DNA from 3 places in the Streptococcus sp. oral taxon 061 genome. Region 3 is predicted to be linked to each of the others. Evidence: predicted binding sites of a transcription regulator. Region 3 holds the regulator's gene; each other region holds the start of a gene.
What was found. The regulator CtsR, encoded in region 3, represses protease genes until heat stress. The targets are predictions, from matches to a motif close to TTGGTCAAAAAAGGTCAAANA.

Region 1: a site for CtsR is predicted at 4,823-4,843, ahead of clpP (ATP-dependent Clp protease proteolytic subunit ClpP). Genes of this name have one in related genera too.
Region 2: a site for CtsR is predicted at 2,410-2,430, ahead of HW271_RS02625 (ATP-dependent Clp protease ATP-binding subunit). Genes of this name have one in related genera too.

Annotation. Positions count from the first base shown of each region.
Region 1 covers NZ_CP058258.1:1,216,652-1,222,412, forward strand. The annotation lists gene HW271_RS05985 (ABC transporter ATP-binding protein) at 1-637, opposite strand, end outside; gene HW271_RS05990 (branched-chain amino acid ABC transporter permease) at 637-1,593, opposite strand; gene HW271_RS05995 (branched-chain amino acid ABC transporter permease) at 1,597-2,466, opposite strand; gene HW271_RS06000 (ABC transporter substrate-binding protein) at 2,583-3,743, opposite strand; gene HW271_RS06005 (YlbG family protein) at 3,832-4,101, opposite strand; gene clpP (ATP-dependent Clp protease proteolytic subunit ClpP) at 4,177-4,767, opposite strand; gene upp (uracil phosphoribosyltransferase) at 4,930-5,559, opposite strand; gene HW271_RS06020 (cytidine/deoxycytidylate deaminase family protein) at 5,649-5,761, opposite strand, start outside.
Region 2 covers NZ_CP058258.1:542,328-548,088, forward strand. The annotation lists gene HW271_RS02620 (NUDIX hydrolase) at 1-30, opposite strand, end outside; gene HW271_RS02625 (ATP-dependent Clp protease ATP-binding subunit) at 120-2,369, opposite strand; gene HW271_RS02630 (DUF1797 family protein) at 2,610-2,840, opposite strand; gene HW271_RS02635 (amino acid ABC transporter permease) at 3,046-3,729, shown strand; gene HW271_RS02640 (amino acid ABC transporter ATP-binding protein) at 3,729-4,463, shown strand; gene HW271_RS02645 (bifunctional methylenetetrahydrofolate dehydrogenase/methenyltetrahydrofolate cyclohydrolase) at 4,601-5,458, shown strand; gene HW271_RS02650 (SIALI-17 repeat-containing surface protein) at 5,696-5,761, shown strand, end outside.
Region 3 covers NZ_CP058258.1:1,628,274-1,634,034, forward strand. The annotation lists one part of gene HW271_RS07980 (IS3 family transposase) at 1-129, opposite strand, end outside; gene HW271_RS07985 (NUDIX hydrolase) at 204-977, opposite strand; gene HW271_RS07990 (ATP-dependent Clp protease ATP-binding subunit) at 1,053-3,485, opposite strand; gene HW271_RS07995 (CtsR family transcriptional regulator) at 3,492-3,950, opposite strand; gene HW271_RS08000 (hypothetical protein) at 4,277-4,576, opposite strand; gene HW271_RS08005 (hypothetical protein) at 4,626-4,838, opposite strand; gene HW271_RS08010 (ABC transporter ATP-binding protein) at 4,942-5,670, opposite strand; gene HW271_RS08015 (ABC transporter substrate-binding protein) at 5,670-5,761, opposite strand, start outside.

The DNA.
Region 1 (5,761 bases), 410 kb from region 3:
TCATATCATGTTCAATCAGCATGATAGTAATATTGAATTCATCTTTGATACGACGAATCAACTCAGTCAATTCTGCCGTTTCTTGTGGATTCATTCCCGCTGCAGGCTCATCCAAGAAAAGAATTTTAGGTTCTGTGGCAAGAGCACGAACAATCTCCAAACGACGTTGTTGACCATAAGCTAAGTTTTTAGCTAAAGTTTCAGCATCACCATCTAAATCAAAGATTTTTAGTAATTCTAAAGCTTTGGCTTTCAATTCTTCTTTATTCTTATAGAAAGCTGGCAAGCGCAAGAAACTAGCAAATACATGTTGTTTATGATGATTGCTAAATGCGATGAGAACATTGTCCAAAACTGTCAGGTCTTTAAAAAGACGAATATTTTGGAAGGTACGCCCTAAACCAAGGGATGCGATTTTATAAGGTTGCTTCCCATTTAGTAAGTGTCCATCCAAAGTAACAGTTCCTTCACTCGGTTCATAAACTCCTGTCAGCAAGTTGAAAAGAGTTGTTTTGCCCGCTCCATTCGGTCCAATCAAGCCAACAAGTTCACCTTCATTCAATTCGAGAGTTACATCTCCAACAGCCGTCAAACCACCAAAATGTTTGGTTAAGTTTTTTACTTCAAGTAATGCCATTAGTTTTGTCCCTCCTTCTTACCTTTTTTAAAGAGACGTGATAGGCTCAATTCCCATGTACCAAGGAGTCCACCTGGTCTGAAAATCATAACAAGTACCAAAGCCAAAGCATAGATAATCATACGAACGCTAGCAACGTCTTGGAGTAACATATTCAAAATACCAAGAACAATGGCCGCAACAATTGATCCTGTGATTGATCCCAAACCACCAAATACAACGATGATCAAAACGTTGATAGAGTTGATAAAACTATAATCTTTTGGTACAACTGAACCGACAAATCCTGCTTGGAGTGATCCTGCAATACTTGCAGTCATAGCTCCAAATACAAAAGCAATAATTTTGATTTTTGTTGTATTGACCCCTACTGACTCAGCCGCAATTTCATCTTCACGAACAGACAAGGTTAAACGACCGATTGGACTACGTAAAAAGTTCAGTGTTAAAATAGTTGTAATCACGGCAAAGATATATACCATTTGCCAGTTAGTGAAACTTGGAATTCCCAAAATACCTGCAGCTCCATTTGTAAGATTACCGCCATTGACAATTAAGATACGAATAATCTCAGCAACCCCAAGTGTCGCAACTGCAAGATAGTCCCCCTTCAAACGGAGGGTAGGAATTCCTACGATGAGGGCAACTAAACCAGCAATGATGGCGCCGAGCAACATAGCTCCAAAGAAGGCACCATAAGTTGGAGATTTTGAACCGATAATAGCTGCAGCATAAGCACCGATAGCCATAAATCCAGCATGTCCAAGTGAAAATTGGCCAGAGAAACCAACGATTAGGTTAAGTCCTACTGCAAGAATAATGTTGATACCGATTTGCTCCAGAATTTGAATATGGAAAAGGTTTAAAATACCAAGTGAAACTAAGAGGCTAATCATACCATATCCAAGCAACAAAAGGAATATCCAGAGAATATTAGCTTTTACATTTACTTTCATTGTTTACACCTTCTCTTTCACATTCTTACCAAGGATACCAGCTGGACGAACAATCAAGATTAAGAGCAAGATTCCATACACGATGGCATCACGGAAATCTGACAATCCAAAAGCGATTGCAAAAGTTTCCAATAGACCAATTACAAAACCTCCAAGAGCTGCACCAGGTATGATACCGATACCACCAAGAACGGCAGCAACGAAAGATTTAATACCTGGAGTCATTCCCATCAATGGTTCGAGAGAGTTGTAATAAAGGGCAATCAAGACACCTGCTGCACCAGCCAGAGCTGATCCTAAGGCAAAGGTGAAACTGATTGTACGGTTTACGTTGATCCCCATCAACTGAGCTGCATCACTATCTACAGATACGGCACGCATGGCCTTCCCCATTTTTGTTTTTTGCACGATGAGTTGCAAAAGAATCATCAAGACAATCGAAACTGTCAAAATCAACAATTGAATATTTGTTAGACTGATTGGACCCAAGTCATAACGAACTGTTTGGATTGCTTGAGGAAAGGCACGTGTATTGGCACCTACTAGATAGACCATTCCATACTCAAGCAAGAAGGATACCCCAATAGCAGTAATCAATACAGAGATACGAGTTGAATGTCGGAGTGGACGGTAGGCTAGAAACTCGATGATAACACCGAGAATAGCTGAGCCAATCATGGACAAAATTAAGGCTAAAAAGAAATTTAAATGGAGGGCATTAATCAAGAAATAACCCATGAAAGCACCCATCATATAGATATCACCATGGGCAAAGTTAATAAGCTTGATAATTCCATAAACCATGGTATAACCCAGGGCTAGTAGCGCATAAACACTCCCTAGGATCAAACCATTGACAAGTTGTTGAAGCATATGGTTCACTCTTTCTAAGTTTTATTTTTAGGATTTTTCTAAAAAAATAATCCCTTTATAAATACCGAAACAGGGAGTGAGTAAAAGCTCATTCCCCATTTACGATATCTATAAGATTAAGGTTTTACGACTTCTGCCGCTTCTACTTTACCATTATTCATGGTCATCATGAAGGCTGTTTTCACAGTGTTGTGATCTGCATCAAAGCTTGTTTGACCTGTAACACCTTCGAAGTTTTGTGTTTTAGCAAGATTGTTCTTGATATCAACTGAAGTTTTTGCACCTTTTGCTGCATTTGCTACAAGGTAAACTGAGTCATATGCAAGAGCTGCAAAAGTTGAAGGCTCTTCATTGTATTTCGCACGGTATGCTTCAAGGAAAGCTTTCGCCTTATCTGACACATCAACTGTTGATGAGAAACCAGAGATGAAGTAAATGTTTGATGCGCGTTCTGCTGTTGCTTGTTGAACAAACTCTTCACCATTAAATCCATCACCACCGATGATTGGCTTATCAATTCCCATACCACGAGCTTGGTTTACAATCTTACCAGCTTCTGTGTAGTAACCTGGCAATACGATAGCATCAAAGTCTTTATCTTTGATTTTTGTCAAAGCTGCTTGGAAATCTGTATCACCTGATACAAATGTTTCATCTGCTACGATTTCACCTTTAAATGATTCACGGAAAGCTTTTGCAACACCTTTAGCATAGTCACTTGAGTTATCAGTATACAAAACAACTTTCTTAGCGTTCAATTTGTTTGAAACGTAGTTTGAGATGATTTTTCCTTGGAAACTATCTTGGAATGTTCCGATGAAGAGGAAGTCTTGTCCTTTTGTCAAACCATCTTGAGTAGCACTTGGCGAGATTAATGGCACACCAGCTTGAGTAGCGTTTGCCACTGCAGCAGCAGTTGCTCCAGAAGTCGCAGGCCCTACGATAGCTGCTACTTTTGATTGAGTAACAAGGTTTGTAGAAACTGAAGCCGCTTCAGCAGTTTCAGATTTGTTATCTTTATCTACAACTTCGATTTGTTTTCCATCAACACCACCAGCAGCATTGATTTGATCAACTGCAAGTTGAGCACCCTTTTGTTCAGATGTACCGTAAGCAGCTACTGCTCCAGTCTCTTCGAAGTTGAAACCAATTTTTACAACTTTTTCATCAATTGGGTTACCAGTTGTGTTTGAAGCTCCTGACTTCACTTCCCCACAAGCTGCTAAGAGAGCTGTACTTGCAAGAGCTACAAGTGATAATGCAAATTTTTTCTTCATGTTTATCTCCTTTTTATGTTCAATTTAAATTACATGTTAAGAATATACCGAATTATCAGAAAATTGTCAACAAGTTTCTCTCACTTTTTTAAATGATAACGTTTTCGTTGGTTTTATATAGGTTACCAACGAAAGGAGTTTCCAATTCTTGAATATGACAAACTCTCACTTTTTTGATAAATTTCTCTTTTCCTAAACGATTTACCAGCTCTTCCACTTCTTCTGTTGGGACATAAAGTTGTAGGTAACGATGTTTTTTTGAGTGGTAACAAATATCACCATAATTTGCGAGTTTTTTAGCATCGCGATTATAGTATAAATAGATAATCAGACCAGACCGATTCTCTTTTTGAAACATAATTCAACTTCCTTCTAACAATCTTCCTTCTATTATATCAAAAAAAACAAGCTCAGTCGAGCTTGCTTTAGTAGTTTAATTCAAAGAATTATTAGCCATAATTTCGTCAATAAAACCGTAGTCAAGAGTTTCTTGGGCACTCATCCAGTAATCACGTTCAGCGTCTGCGTGGATTTGCTCAACTGATTTGCCAGAATTATCTGCTAGGATTTGTTCTAAAGTCTTACGAGTTTTAAGCAAGTGTTCAGCAGCAATGGCCATATCAGTCTGCTGAGTACCACCACCTGTACCACCCATTGGTTGGTGAATCATGTATTCTGCATTTGGAAGCATGAAACGTTTGCCCTTTGCTCCACTTGAAGCAATAATTGTACCCATTGAGGCTGCCATTCCCATAACGATAGTTTGGACATCTGCCTTGATAAAGTTCATAGTATCAACGATTGCCAAACCAGCTGATACAGAACCTCCAGGAGTGTTTACATAAAGGTAAATATCTTTTGTACTATCTTGGGCATCCAAGAAAAGCAATTGGGCGATGACTGAATTTGCCATATTGTCTTCGACTGGTCCAGTCAACATGATAATGCGGTCCTTAAGAAGACGTGAGTAAATGTCATACGAGCGTTCTCCACGACTTGTTTGTTCAATAACTACAGGAATCATTCATTTCTCCTTTTTTGATTTCTAATTTCTTTGTTAATAGGATTATTATATATTTTTGGTCAAAAAAGGTCAAATTTTTGCTCTATCCTAATAACAGATACAAAAATTTAACCTCCTTTCAAAACTAAGACTAAGCTATAGTCTCAATATCACCTTAGAATCTTATTTTGTTCCGAACAAGCGGTCTCCTGCGTCACCAAGACCTGGAACAATATAGCCGTGTTCGTTCAAACGCTCATCCAAAGCTGCTGTAAAGATTTCTACATCTGGGTGAGCTTCTTGGAGAGCTTTGACCCCTTCAGGAGCAGATACAAGGCAGACAAACTTGATGTTTGAAGCCCCACGTTTTTTAAGGGAGTCAACAGCCAAAATCGCTGATCCACCTGTTGCAAGCATAGGGTCAACTACAAAAATTTGACGTTGGTCAATATCTTCAGGTAATTTTACTAAGTATTCTACTGGTTGAAGGGTTTCTTCGTCACGGTACATACCAATGTGCCCAACTTTGGCCGCTGGAACCAAACTCAATAGTCCATCAACCATACCAATACCTGCACGCAAGATTGGGACAATTGCCAATTTTTTACCAGCCAACTGTTTTTGAACTGTTTTTGTGATAGGTGTTTCGATTTCAACGTCTTCAAGCGGAAGATCACGAAGTACTTCATATCCCATCAACATTGCAATCTCGTTAACTAACTCACGAAAAGCTTTTGTAGAAGTGTCAGTGCGACGCAAGATTGACAATTTGTGTTGAATCAGTGGATGATTAATAACTTCAAGTTTTCCCATTTTCAGAATTCCTTCTTTCAATTTATTCTTCTTATTATATCAAAAAATGGCTTAAAAAGCTTTTTAAACCATTTATTTTTTTACAAATTCTAGATCAGGTGAGCTGCTTGGAGAGCTGCTTGCACTGTTTCAAGTGGTAAATGAGTCAACTCCGTTCCTTTTTCATGATAAAGATGCTGGGCATAGTCATCCATACGGTATT
Region 2 (5,761 bases), 680 kb from region 3:
TTTTTTTTCTCCAAATGTTGGATTTGCCATAAATTTCTCCTTCGTGAGTGCGCTTTCTTTCTATAATAGTAAAGAATGTTCTCACTGTCAAGCAAGAACATTCTTTTGTATGTGAGGAACTAGTCGTTTGACTCGACCGTTTCCGTTTTATTTTTGGACTTAATCACGATTTTACCTTTACTTGTCATGACTGCCTTGAGGTCTTTTTCACTAGGATTTTCAAGGTAGTAGTCTGTAATGGCATCTTCGATATAGTCTTGGATGGTACGACGGAGTGGACGAGCTCCCATTTTTGGATCGTAACCAAGGTCTACAAGTTTTTCTTTAACCTTATTTGTTACATCTAAATGGATGTTATTGCTTGAGAGACGTTTATTCACATCATCCAACATAAGGTCAACGATTTGAAGGAGATTTTCCTTGCTGAGGGCCTTAAATTCGATAATACCATCAAAGCGGTTCATGAATTCTGGGCTAAAGAAGTTGCCTAATTCTCCAAGGACAGAGTTGGTACGACCTTCTCTAGCTGCACCAAATCCAACGCTTGCTTCAGCCTTTCCTGTACCTGCATTTGAGGTCATGATAATGATGGCATCCTTAAAGCTAACAGTTCGTCCTTGACCATCCGTTAAACGCCCATCATCCAAAACTTGAAGGAACATATGCATGACATCCGGATGGGCTTTTTCGACCTCATCTAAGAGGATAAGTGAGTAGGGGTTGCGACGGACTTTCTCGGTCAATTGTCCAGCCTCATCATAACCGACGTATCCTGGAGGGGCACCGACGAGTTTGGCAACACTATGTTTTTCCATGTATTCGCTCATATCAAAGCGAATCATGCTATCAGCAGAACCAAAAAGCTCAATAGCTAGTTGTTTAGAAAGTTCTGTCTTACCGACGCCAGTAGGACCAACAAAGAGGAAGCTACCGATTGGACGGTTTGGAGTACCGAGACCAACACGGTTACGACGGATAGCCTTGGCAATCTTATCAACAGCATCATCTTGGCCAATAACATGTGCCTTGAGATCATCTGCTAGGTTGATCAGTTGAGACTGTTCTTTTTCTTTAAGGTCGCCAACTGGAATATTAGTTTTTTGTTCAATGATGTGTTCAATCGTCTTTTCACTGATGATTGGAGTATCCTGATCCGTTACCTTTGTCTTTTGCATTTCCTTATATTTGGCAATCTGATCACGGAAGTAGGCGGCTTTTTCAAAATCTTCGTCACGAGTTGCTTGAGCCTTGAGATTTTCCGCTTCGATTAAGCGTTGGTCGATAACCTTTGGATCCACAAAATTCAAGGTTAAGTTCATTTTTGAACCAGCTTCATCTAAAAGGTCAATAGCCTTATCTGGCAAGAAACGATCTTGGATGTAGCGATTAGAAAGAGTAGCAGCGGCTTCGATAGCTCCGTCAGTATAATGAACGTGGTGGTAATCTTCGTATTTCTTTTGAATACCTTTAAGAATAATAATGGTCTCTTCCACAGTTGGTTCATCAACTTTGACAGGTTGCATACGGCGCTCAAGGGCAGCATCTTTTTCGATGATGCGGTATTCATTGAGGGTAGTAGCACCCACTAACTGAAGTTCGCCACGAGATAGGGCTGGTTTGAGGATATTGCCTGCATCCATATTCCCGTCTCCAGCAGAACCAGCACCGACAATTTCGTGAATTTCGTCGATAAAGAGGATGACATCTTTGCGCTCACGGATTTCTTCCATGAGTTTTTGCATGCGCTCTTCGAACTGTCCACGAATTCCTGTGCCTTGAACAAGACTCACGACATCTAGGCGGATGACTTCTTTCCCTTGAAGTTTGTGGGGAACATCACCGTCTACAATTTTCTGTGCTAAGCCTTCGACAACTGCTGTCTTACCAACACCAGGCTCCCCAATCAGTACTGGGTTGTTTTTAGTTCTGCGGTTGAGGATTTCAATGACACGGATGATTTCTTCGTCACGGCCGATAACTGGGTCGACATTTCCACGACGGGCAATCTCGGTAATATTGATACCATACTCATCCAAGAGTCCTTTTTCTTGACTAGGAGGAGGTGTTTGAGCTGGTCCACGATTTTGAGAACCATAACCCCCATTACCACCGTAACCGCCACCTGACTGGGTTGGAGGAACATTATTATTAGAAGAAGGTCTAAAGTTGTTCAGGTCGTTGAAGAAGTCTCCAAATGGATCAAAATCACGATTGTTTAAATCTGTAATGCCTTTGAACAAGCTATTGTTAGGATCTGTTTTGATAATTTTGTAGCAATTTTGGCAAAGATCGATTTGCTTTTGTTGCCCATTCAGATTAGTGTAAAGATGGATCGTTGAGTCATTGATTTTACAATTTTGACAGAGCATACCTCTACCTCGTTTCTTTCTTGGCTTTGACTAAAATAGAAAGGTCAAAAATAGTCAAAGTGCTTTAGTCTCATTATATCATGATTAAAGGGGAAAGCAAGCAAAAAGATTGCTTGTTACAATTAAACATTCCAGGCAATTCTTACTAGACTTTAGTGATAAAAATAAAAATCCCATTTGTCATGCAAAAAGGATTTTCATTGGTCAAAGCAGGAGTATTCTCCAGCCCATATTCAACTATTAGTATAAAAGTTCGTAGATTTCCATCGCAATGAGGTCGATGCTGTCAAATGTATAGGTTTCACGAGCTTCAACGTCACGAAGTGTAAAGAGTGGTCCGTTTTCTTCGTCGTAGTTAAAAGCAACCTCTGCGACAACAACTCCTTCGCGTTCAAAGTTACGTTTTAAGTTACCACCATCTTTTGTCATTGCTTCTAAGCGATTGATGATTCTAACCAAATGTGATTCCATTTTGATTCTCCTCCATTTCTTATCTTTACTATTTTACCATAAACAGACTCCACTTGACTAGAAAAAAACTAAGATTTCTCGCTATTTCTATCGTCTTTGAAAATTTATTGAAAATATTAGGAGAAAATGTTGAATTTTTATGCAAAATATGTTATCCTTATACAAGTTTTGAGTTTAAATATTAAAAATAGAAAGTAGAGTATCCATGAATTTTTCTTTTTTACCGAAATATCTACCGTATTTTAACTATGGTGCCGTTGTAACAATTATCATATCTATCTTGGTGGTCTTCTTGGGGACCATTCTAGGAGTGCTGCTGGCCTTTGCACAACGTTCGAAGATTAAACCACTTGCTTGGTTTGCTAATCTATATATCTGGGTCTTCCGTGGGACACCGATGATGGTGCAGATTATGATTGCTTTTGCCCTGATGCATATTAGTGCTCCAACGATTCAAATTGGGATTTTAGATGTTGATCTTACTCGTTTGATCCCAGGGATTATCATTATCTCTATGAATAGTGGTGCCTATGTATCAGAAACAGTTCGTGCTGGGATTAATGCAGTGCCAAAAGGACAACTAGAAGCAGCCTATTCACTAGGGATTCGCCCTAAAAATGCTATGCGCTATGTCATTTTACCACAGGCTATCAAGAATATTTTACCAGCCTTGGGGAATGAGTTTATTACCATTATCAAGGATAGCTCGCTCTTGTCAGCTATCGGGGTTATGGAGTTGTGGAATGGAGCTACTACGGTGTCAACAACCACATACTTACCTTTAACTCCACTTCTATTCGCAGCCTTTTACTACTTGATTATGACCTCTATCTTGACGCTGGCCTTGAAAGCTTTTGAAAATCGTATGGGACAAGGAGATAAAAAATAATGACTGAAACACTTATAAAAATTGAAAACCTTCATAAAAGTTTTGGAAAAAATGAAGTTTTAAAAGGGATTGATCTTGAAATTAAAAAAGGGGAAGTAGTGGTCATTATTGGACCATCTGGTAGCGGTAAGTCAACCCTCCTTCGCTCTATGAATCTCCTCGAAGAAGCGACAAAAGGCAAGGTTATTTTTGAAGGTGTTGACATTACGGATAAGAAAAACGACCTCTTTGCTATGCGTGAAAAGATGGGAATGGTTTTCCAACAATTCAATCTCTTCCCAAATATGACAGTTATGGAAAACATTACACTTTCTCCAATTAAGACTAAGGGAGAAAGTAAGGAAGTGGCTGAAAAGAGAGCGCATGAGCTCTTGGAGAAGGTTGGTTTGCCAGATAAGGCTGATGCCTATCCACAAAGTTTGTCTGGAGGTCAGCAACAACGTATTGCTATCGCGCGTGGTCTTGCCATGGAACCAGATGTCCTACTCTTTGATGAACCGACTTCTGCCCTAGACCCAGAAATGGTAGGGGAAGTACTAGCAGTTATGCAAGAACTTGCTAAGTCAGGTATGACTATGGTCATTGTAACACATGAGATGGGATTTGCGCGTGAAGTAGCAGACCGTGTTATTTTTATGGCTGACGGTGTAGTTGTCGAGGATGGAACACCTGAGCAAATTTTTGACCAAACACAAGAACAAAGAACCAAGGATTTCTTGAGTAAGGTTTTGTAAAATATCGTTTATTAGAAAAGCTCCAAGGGGGCTTTTTCTTATAGTTTCAGACTATAGGGTATCTTAGGTAAGAAGTGTTAGAAGGTCGAGCGATTTTTTGTTATAATAAAAGATATTTGTTAGAAAAGAGAAAATACATGACACAGATTATTGATGGGAAGGCTTTAGCAGCCAAGCTACAAGGACAACTGGCTGAAAAAACAGCCAAACTAAAGGAAGAGACAGGCTTGGTTCCTGGTTTGGTGGTTATTTTGGTTGGGGACAATCCTGCTAGCCAGGTTTACGTTCGTAACAAGGAACGTTCAGCTATCGCAGCGGGCTTCCAAAGTGAAGTTGTACGTGTTCCGGAGACCATTACTCAAGAGGAATTGTTGGAGTTGATTGCCAAATACAACCAAGATCCAGCATGGCATGGGATTTTGGTACAGTTGCCATTACCAAAACACATCAATGAAGAAGCTATTCTACTAGCCATTGACCCTGAAAAAGATGTGGATGGTTTTCATCCACTCAACATGGGGCGTCTTTGGTCTGGTCACCCAGTCATGATTCCTTCAACTCCAGCAGGGATTATGGAGATGTTTCATGAGTATGGGATTGACTTAGAAGGTAAAAATGCAGTCGTTATTGGTCGTTCAAATATCGTTGGTAAACCAATGGCCCAGTTGCTTTTGGCTAAAAATGCAACTGTAACCTTGACCCACTCTCGCACCCACAATCTAGCCCAAGTAGCTTCTAAAGCCGACATTCTTGTAGTAGCAATCGGCCGTGCTAAGTTCGTGACTGCTGATTTTGTCAAACCTGGAGCAGTTGTCATTGATGTGGGGATGAACCGAGATGAAAATGGCAAGCTCTGTGGAGATGTTGACTACGATGCTGTTGCATCAGTCGCTAGCCATATCACACCTGTACCTGGTGGAGTAGGACCTATGACCATTACCATGCTAATGGAGCAGACCTATCAGGCTGCTTTAAGAAGGCTGGATAAAGACTAATCTCGAGTACAATCATTAATAGGTATTTAAAGAGCAAGTTCTAAAAAGGGCTTGCTTTTTTTTGCTCGATTTCTACTAAAATTCCAGTAAAACTTCTACAAATTATTGAAAAAGTTCTACTATTTTGATATATTAAAAACATCAATATGTATATGCAAAAATAAGTAAGCGTCTAGAGGGAGGTTTATTTTTTGAAGAAAAATGTAATCGCTTACTATAACTTAGAAAGGAACCATAATGGATAAGAGATTTTTTGAAAAACGGTGTCATTTTAGTATTCGTAAGTTTGCTATTGGTGCAGCT
Region 3 (5,761 bases):
ATCAATCAATTTAATCATGTACTGAAGATTAGAAATATTTATCCCAAATTGATTTGAAAGCTTTCTAAAGCTCTCTCCTTGCTTTTTGAGTTCATAGATCCGAACTTTATCTTCATAAGTTAATTTCATAATAAAACACCCCAAAAGTTAGATTTTTTCCTGTCTAACTTTTGGGGTGCAGTTCAAAATCCCGACCTCACTTTTTATTTTAATCGATAAATAGTGATAACTTCCTTTTGAGGAATCCGTTTAAAACCAACTTCCTCTAAGCTATGACAATATTTCGATAAGAAACTATCACTCGTACATGATTTGCCTGGGCATAGAGTCTCAACGAGGGCTAACCCATCATCCACTGTGAACTCATCCTCTAGTAGATAAAGGAAACGAGGGTCATAGTCGATAGCTTTTTTAATTTTCTTGATGGATGTTTGAATAATGGATAAGTGGTCAAATGCAAAGTCCTTCTCTTCCAGTTCTTTTCCATCCAAATAACACTTACCTGTGTGAAAATCAACATCTACAAGAAGGACTTCTTTTGCATCATCTCCTGCCTTAGCCAGGTCAAACGCTCGACCAGGTAGGTAAACCAAGTGGGCAATGGTAACTGTCCAACCCCTGGGATCACGACCAGGAGTAGATACTGTCACTAGCTGCTCAATCTTTTCCAGTGGAAGCTCAAGATTGATTTCTTCTTTTACCTCACGCTGGCAAGCATGGGCAGCATCTTCCCCTTCATCCATAAAACCACCAACTAGCGCTAAGCAATTTTGAAAAGGGTGTGCCTTCCGACGAATCAGAAAGAGCTTCATTTTCCCTTCTACAAAGCAATAGGCTACCATGTCCACAGTCACACTTGGCTTTTCATACTGAGGGAGTTCTTGCTGGTGATACCACTCAAGAAACTCCTCCTGGCTTGCATGAACTTCAAAATACTCTTTTTCTGTCATCCCGGTTGGAATTTTCTGATTCATCATCTTCTACTTCCTTTCTGCATTGATGGCAATGAAGGGTTTCTCTCTACTGTAACTGGAGTATCCTAGTTCTTGTTTTTATACAATGTCAAACTTCAATTGACCAGCTTTGACGCCAATCTTCAGTGTCTTACCTTCTTTCAGTTCACCTGTAAGAAGGAGTTCTGCTAGTTTGTCTTCTACTTCTGTTTGCAGAGTTCTGCGCAGTGGACGAGCCCCCATCTCTGGATCATAGCCTTGCTGAGCTAGAAGCTTCAGGGCAGATGCTTGGAGTTTCAAGTCAATTCCTTTTTCTGCCAGGCTTGCAATCAGTGGTTTGACCATAATCTTAACCACTTCCTGCATATCTTGACTTGACAAGCTATGGAAGACCACTTTTTCATCAATACGGTTGATGAACTCTGGACGATATGTCTTTTTCAACTCTTCAAACATTCGTTTTTCCATATTTTCCTGATCAAAACGAATATCCTTAGCTCCAAAACCGACTGTCTTGTCATCACGAAGAGCTGTCGCACCAAGGTTCGACGTCATGATAATGATGGTATTTGAAAAATCAACCTTACGGCCTTTACTGTCCGTCAAGACACCATCATCTAAGACCTGCAAGAGAACATTAAAGATATCTGGGTGAGCCTTTTCTACCTCGTCAAAAAGCAAGACTGAATATGGTTTATTGCGGACCTTCTCAGTCAACTCTCCACCTTCTTCATAGCCTACATAACCTGGAGGAGCTCCGTTGAGACGGCTAGCTGCAAATTTCTCCATGTACTCACTCATATCAAAGCGGATAAGGGCAGATTCGTCATCAAAGAGGACTTCTGCCAAAGCCTTAGCCAATTCAGTTTTACCAACACCAGTTGGTCCTAAGAACATAAAGGATCCAATTGGACGTTTGTTATTGCGAATACCTGATTGATTTCGGCGAATGGCACGACTGATACTAGATACTGCTTGTTCTTGCTCAATCACACGCTTGTGGAGTTCAGCTTCAAGATTGAGATACTTCTTAGCATCTGTTTGCGTCAATTTTTGAACTGGAATGCCTGACAAGCGACTCAAGGTTGTCAAAATATCAGATTCTTTTACGACATCTTTGTAAACAGGGGTTACCTGCTCTTTTGAAATGAGCTGCGCTGCTTGCTTCCATTTGCCATCCATCAAGGCCTTGTCAGCTGCTGTTAAACCTGACTCATCTGATTTCACATGTTTCGATTTGTTTTGGACTGTCGCTGCTGCTTCATCCAAAAGGTCAATCGCTGAGTCTGGCAAGTGACGGCTTGTCAAATAGCGATGCGCCATTTTAACAGCTGTTTCTACAGCATCGTCTGTAATTTGGACATGGTGGTGCTTCTCATAAGTTGCTTTCAAGCCCTGTAAGATAGCCATACTGTCAGCCACGCTCGGCTCCTCAATCATCACTTTTGCAAAGCGACGAGAAAGGGCTGCGTCTTTTTCGATGTGTTTTTGGTATTCTTCCTGAGTGGTGGCACCAACCGTTCTCAAAGTTCCACGCGCCAAGGCTGGCTTCAAGATATTGGCTGCATCCAAGGTCGAATCAATCCCGCTCCCTGAACCCATGATGGTATGGAGCTCATCTATAAAGAGAATAACCTGACCATCTTCCTCAATGTCTTTAATGATGTTGTTCATGCGCTCTTCAAAATCACCACGGAAACGTGTCCCTGCAACCACATTCATCAAATCGAGTTCTAAGACTCGCATCTTAGCCATTTCAACCGGTACATCTCCACTAGCAATTCGCTGAGCTAGTCCAAGTGCTAGAGCTGTTTTACCAACACCTGCGTCACCAACTAGTACAGGATTATTCTTTGTCTTCCGGCTCAAAATTTGAATCATACGAGAGATTTCTTGATCACGTCCGATAACTGGCTCCAATTTGCCTGAACGAGCTTGCTCTGTGAGATCATGAGTGTAATCTTCCAAACCACCACTTGGAGTTTGAGGCATGCCCATCATATTAGCCATGGAGTTTTGCTTATCTGCTACTGAGCGATGGCGCTGACGTAGAGCCTTCAAATCTTCCTTTGTCCAACCAGCACGCGCTTCAAGGCTACGACGAAGTCCAGCAATCTTGACTTGGTCCTTCTGGTCTTCATAAGAAAATCCTGCTTTTTCCAAAATGCGAGTAGCTAAAGCATTGCCGTCATGCAAGATTGCGTAGAGAAGGTGCTCAGTTCCCAATGCTTTTGCATGTACAACGGAGGCAACATGTTCCGCCTCCAACATCAAGACGTTTAAACGATAGGAAAAAGGGAGTTCCTTGTAATCTTCCTTGTGGTTAAAGTTTGCCTCTGTTAATTCAACAGCTACCTCCTCTAAACGATCAATTTCATATGGAAACTCGTTCAAAGTTGCTCCAGCAACACTGTAGCTATGATTAGCCATAGCAATCAGTAGGTGCCAAGACTCCAGGTAGTCTGCTCCAAAGCGACTCGCCACTAGAAAGGCACTGTCTATACATTCTCTCAATGCTTTTGAATATTCCATTAAATTTTATTTTCCTTTTCTATCTACTTCATGCAATATCTGACGAAGCATATTCGCACGAATATAATCAGCTTCCTCGCCCAAAACACGATCTGAGGCCGTTGCAACTAACAGATTCATCTCCTGACGAGTCAAGAGTTCTTGTTCAAGTAAAAGTTTTAAAACATCTTCAAAGATAACTTGGCTGACTTCTTCACCCACTGAATACAACAAATCGCGGAGCATATCATGATGGTTAGAAAATTCAATTCGACCAATGCGAATATAACCCCCACCACCACGTTTACTCTCAACTAGATATCCTCTACTCTCTGTAAAACGAGTTTTAATCACATAGTTAATCTGGCTAGGTACCACTTGAAAGGTATCCGCTAGCTGGCTTCGTTGCAATTCTACGATACCAGATTGTTCTAAAATTGCCTTGATATAGGCTTCAATATGATCCGATGTATTTTTAAATTTCATAGCTTGCTACCTCCTTCTTAAACTTTGACTATCTTTGACTATACTATCATTTACGACTCTATAAGTCAAACTTTTAGGGCTTAATCCTTGAAAATACTGACTTTTAAAATTGCTCCCGATAGCAAACTATGCCTTATTCCATTCTCTATTCTACACTTATGTTATAATAACAAAATTACACCTAGCTTTCAAATCCTTTGAAAGTATGTTATTTATCATCAAATCTAAGAAATATTTCGTAAAGTCTAGAAAAAAACTTCGGTATCATTAATGGTATACCGAAGTTTTTTGTAGTGTGAATTTTTCACAGTTTTTTCTACTATAGTTCATATTCTATCCGAGAAAAAATCTCTCCAGTAAGGATTTTCTCTATCAAAAATTCTAACTTCTTCTTCAGTCATATTGTGAGGATAATCACGAAAAAGGTTATAAATTTTTTTCTGGTCAAAGCTGAATAATATTTCTCCTCTAACATCTATCTTATCAATCCACCAAACTTTTGACTCTTCACTATCTTTGTAAAAATCACTGTACCCTTCAAGATTAGACTCCGAAGTAATGAGTTCATCTATTTCATCAGATGAGTCTGTTTTGTTATAGTCATTTAGTTCATTATTTAACATCATTCATGCTCTTTCTATCATCTATTGCAATAATGTGTCCATATTTTTTATTTTAAGATATTTGTAGAAAAACTTCATCCCATATATCTACTAAACTTTTACCATCAAAAACTTTAGCTTCCATAGCTTCATCAATTGTATCAAACTTCTGACCTTCATAATCATAACCAGCTACACAAATGCTAGATAAGAAACAAGCACCTCGGCCATTAACATTAAATTCAAGATCTGTGTCTAAATATTTTTTAATTTCATCTTTTTTCATCATAACACCATAAGTCAATTATATCACTTTTTATCTATCAGAATTTCCATTTATAGACAAAAAAGAGATGGCAAAGTATCAACCTCACCAACTCTCTATATTTCTAATTATTCAAGCCCAATTCCTCTAAAATTTTCCGTTTATAGGCAATTTTTTGAACTTCCTTGTCTTCAGTTTCAGACCAGTCGAGTTTGACTTCAGAAACAATCTGTCCCGGGCGATTTTTCAAGATATAAATCCGATCACTAAGGTTAAGGGCCTCCTCGATACTATGGGTGATGATAAGTGTCGTCAGGCCTAGCTGTTTATGAATATCAAGATACCAGGCATGAAGTTCCATTTTGGTCATCTCATCCAAGGCACTAAATGCCTCGTCTAGAAGAAAAAGCTTATGTCCGAAAAGATAGGTACGAAGTAAAGCCACACGCTGGCGCATCCCACCACTGAGTTCATGAGGGTACTTATCCCTTACAGCCGTCAACTGAAAGGTAGCAAGAATTTCATCTGCTTTGGCAATAGCTTCTGCCTTATCTACCTTTTGAATTAAGAGGGGCAAGATGATATTTCCTAGCACCGTCTTATGTTCCAAAAGCAGATCCTTTTGTAACATATAGCTCACGCGCCCCTTAGGATTTTCCTCTCCGTCAAGAATGATTCGTCCTGACTGGACTTCTAAAATGCCTGCAATCAGGTTAAAGAGGGTTGTCTTTCCTACACCACTGGGGCCTAGGATAGAGACAACTTCACCTGAAGTCACTTGCAGGTTAATATCCTCTAAAATCTTTTCATCATCGTAGGCATAGCTTACGTGTTCTAGTCTAATTTCTGTCATTATTTTACAAATTCGTTGGTAAATCCTTTATCAGTCAAGTCTTCCTTGAGGATTCCATTTTCCTTATCCCATTTGTAGAAGGCATTCCAGC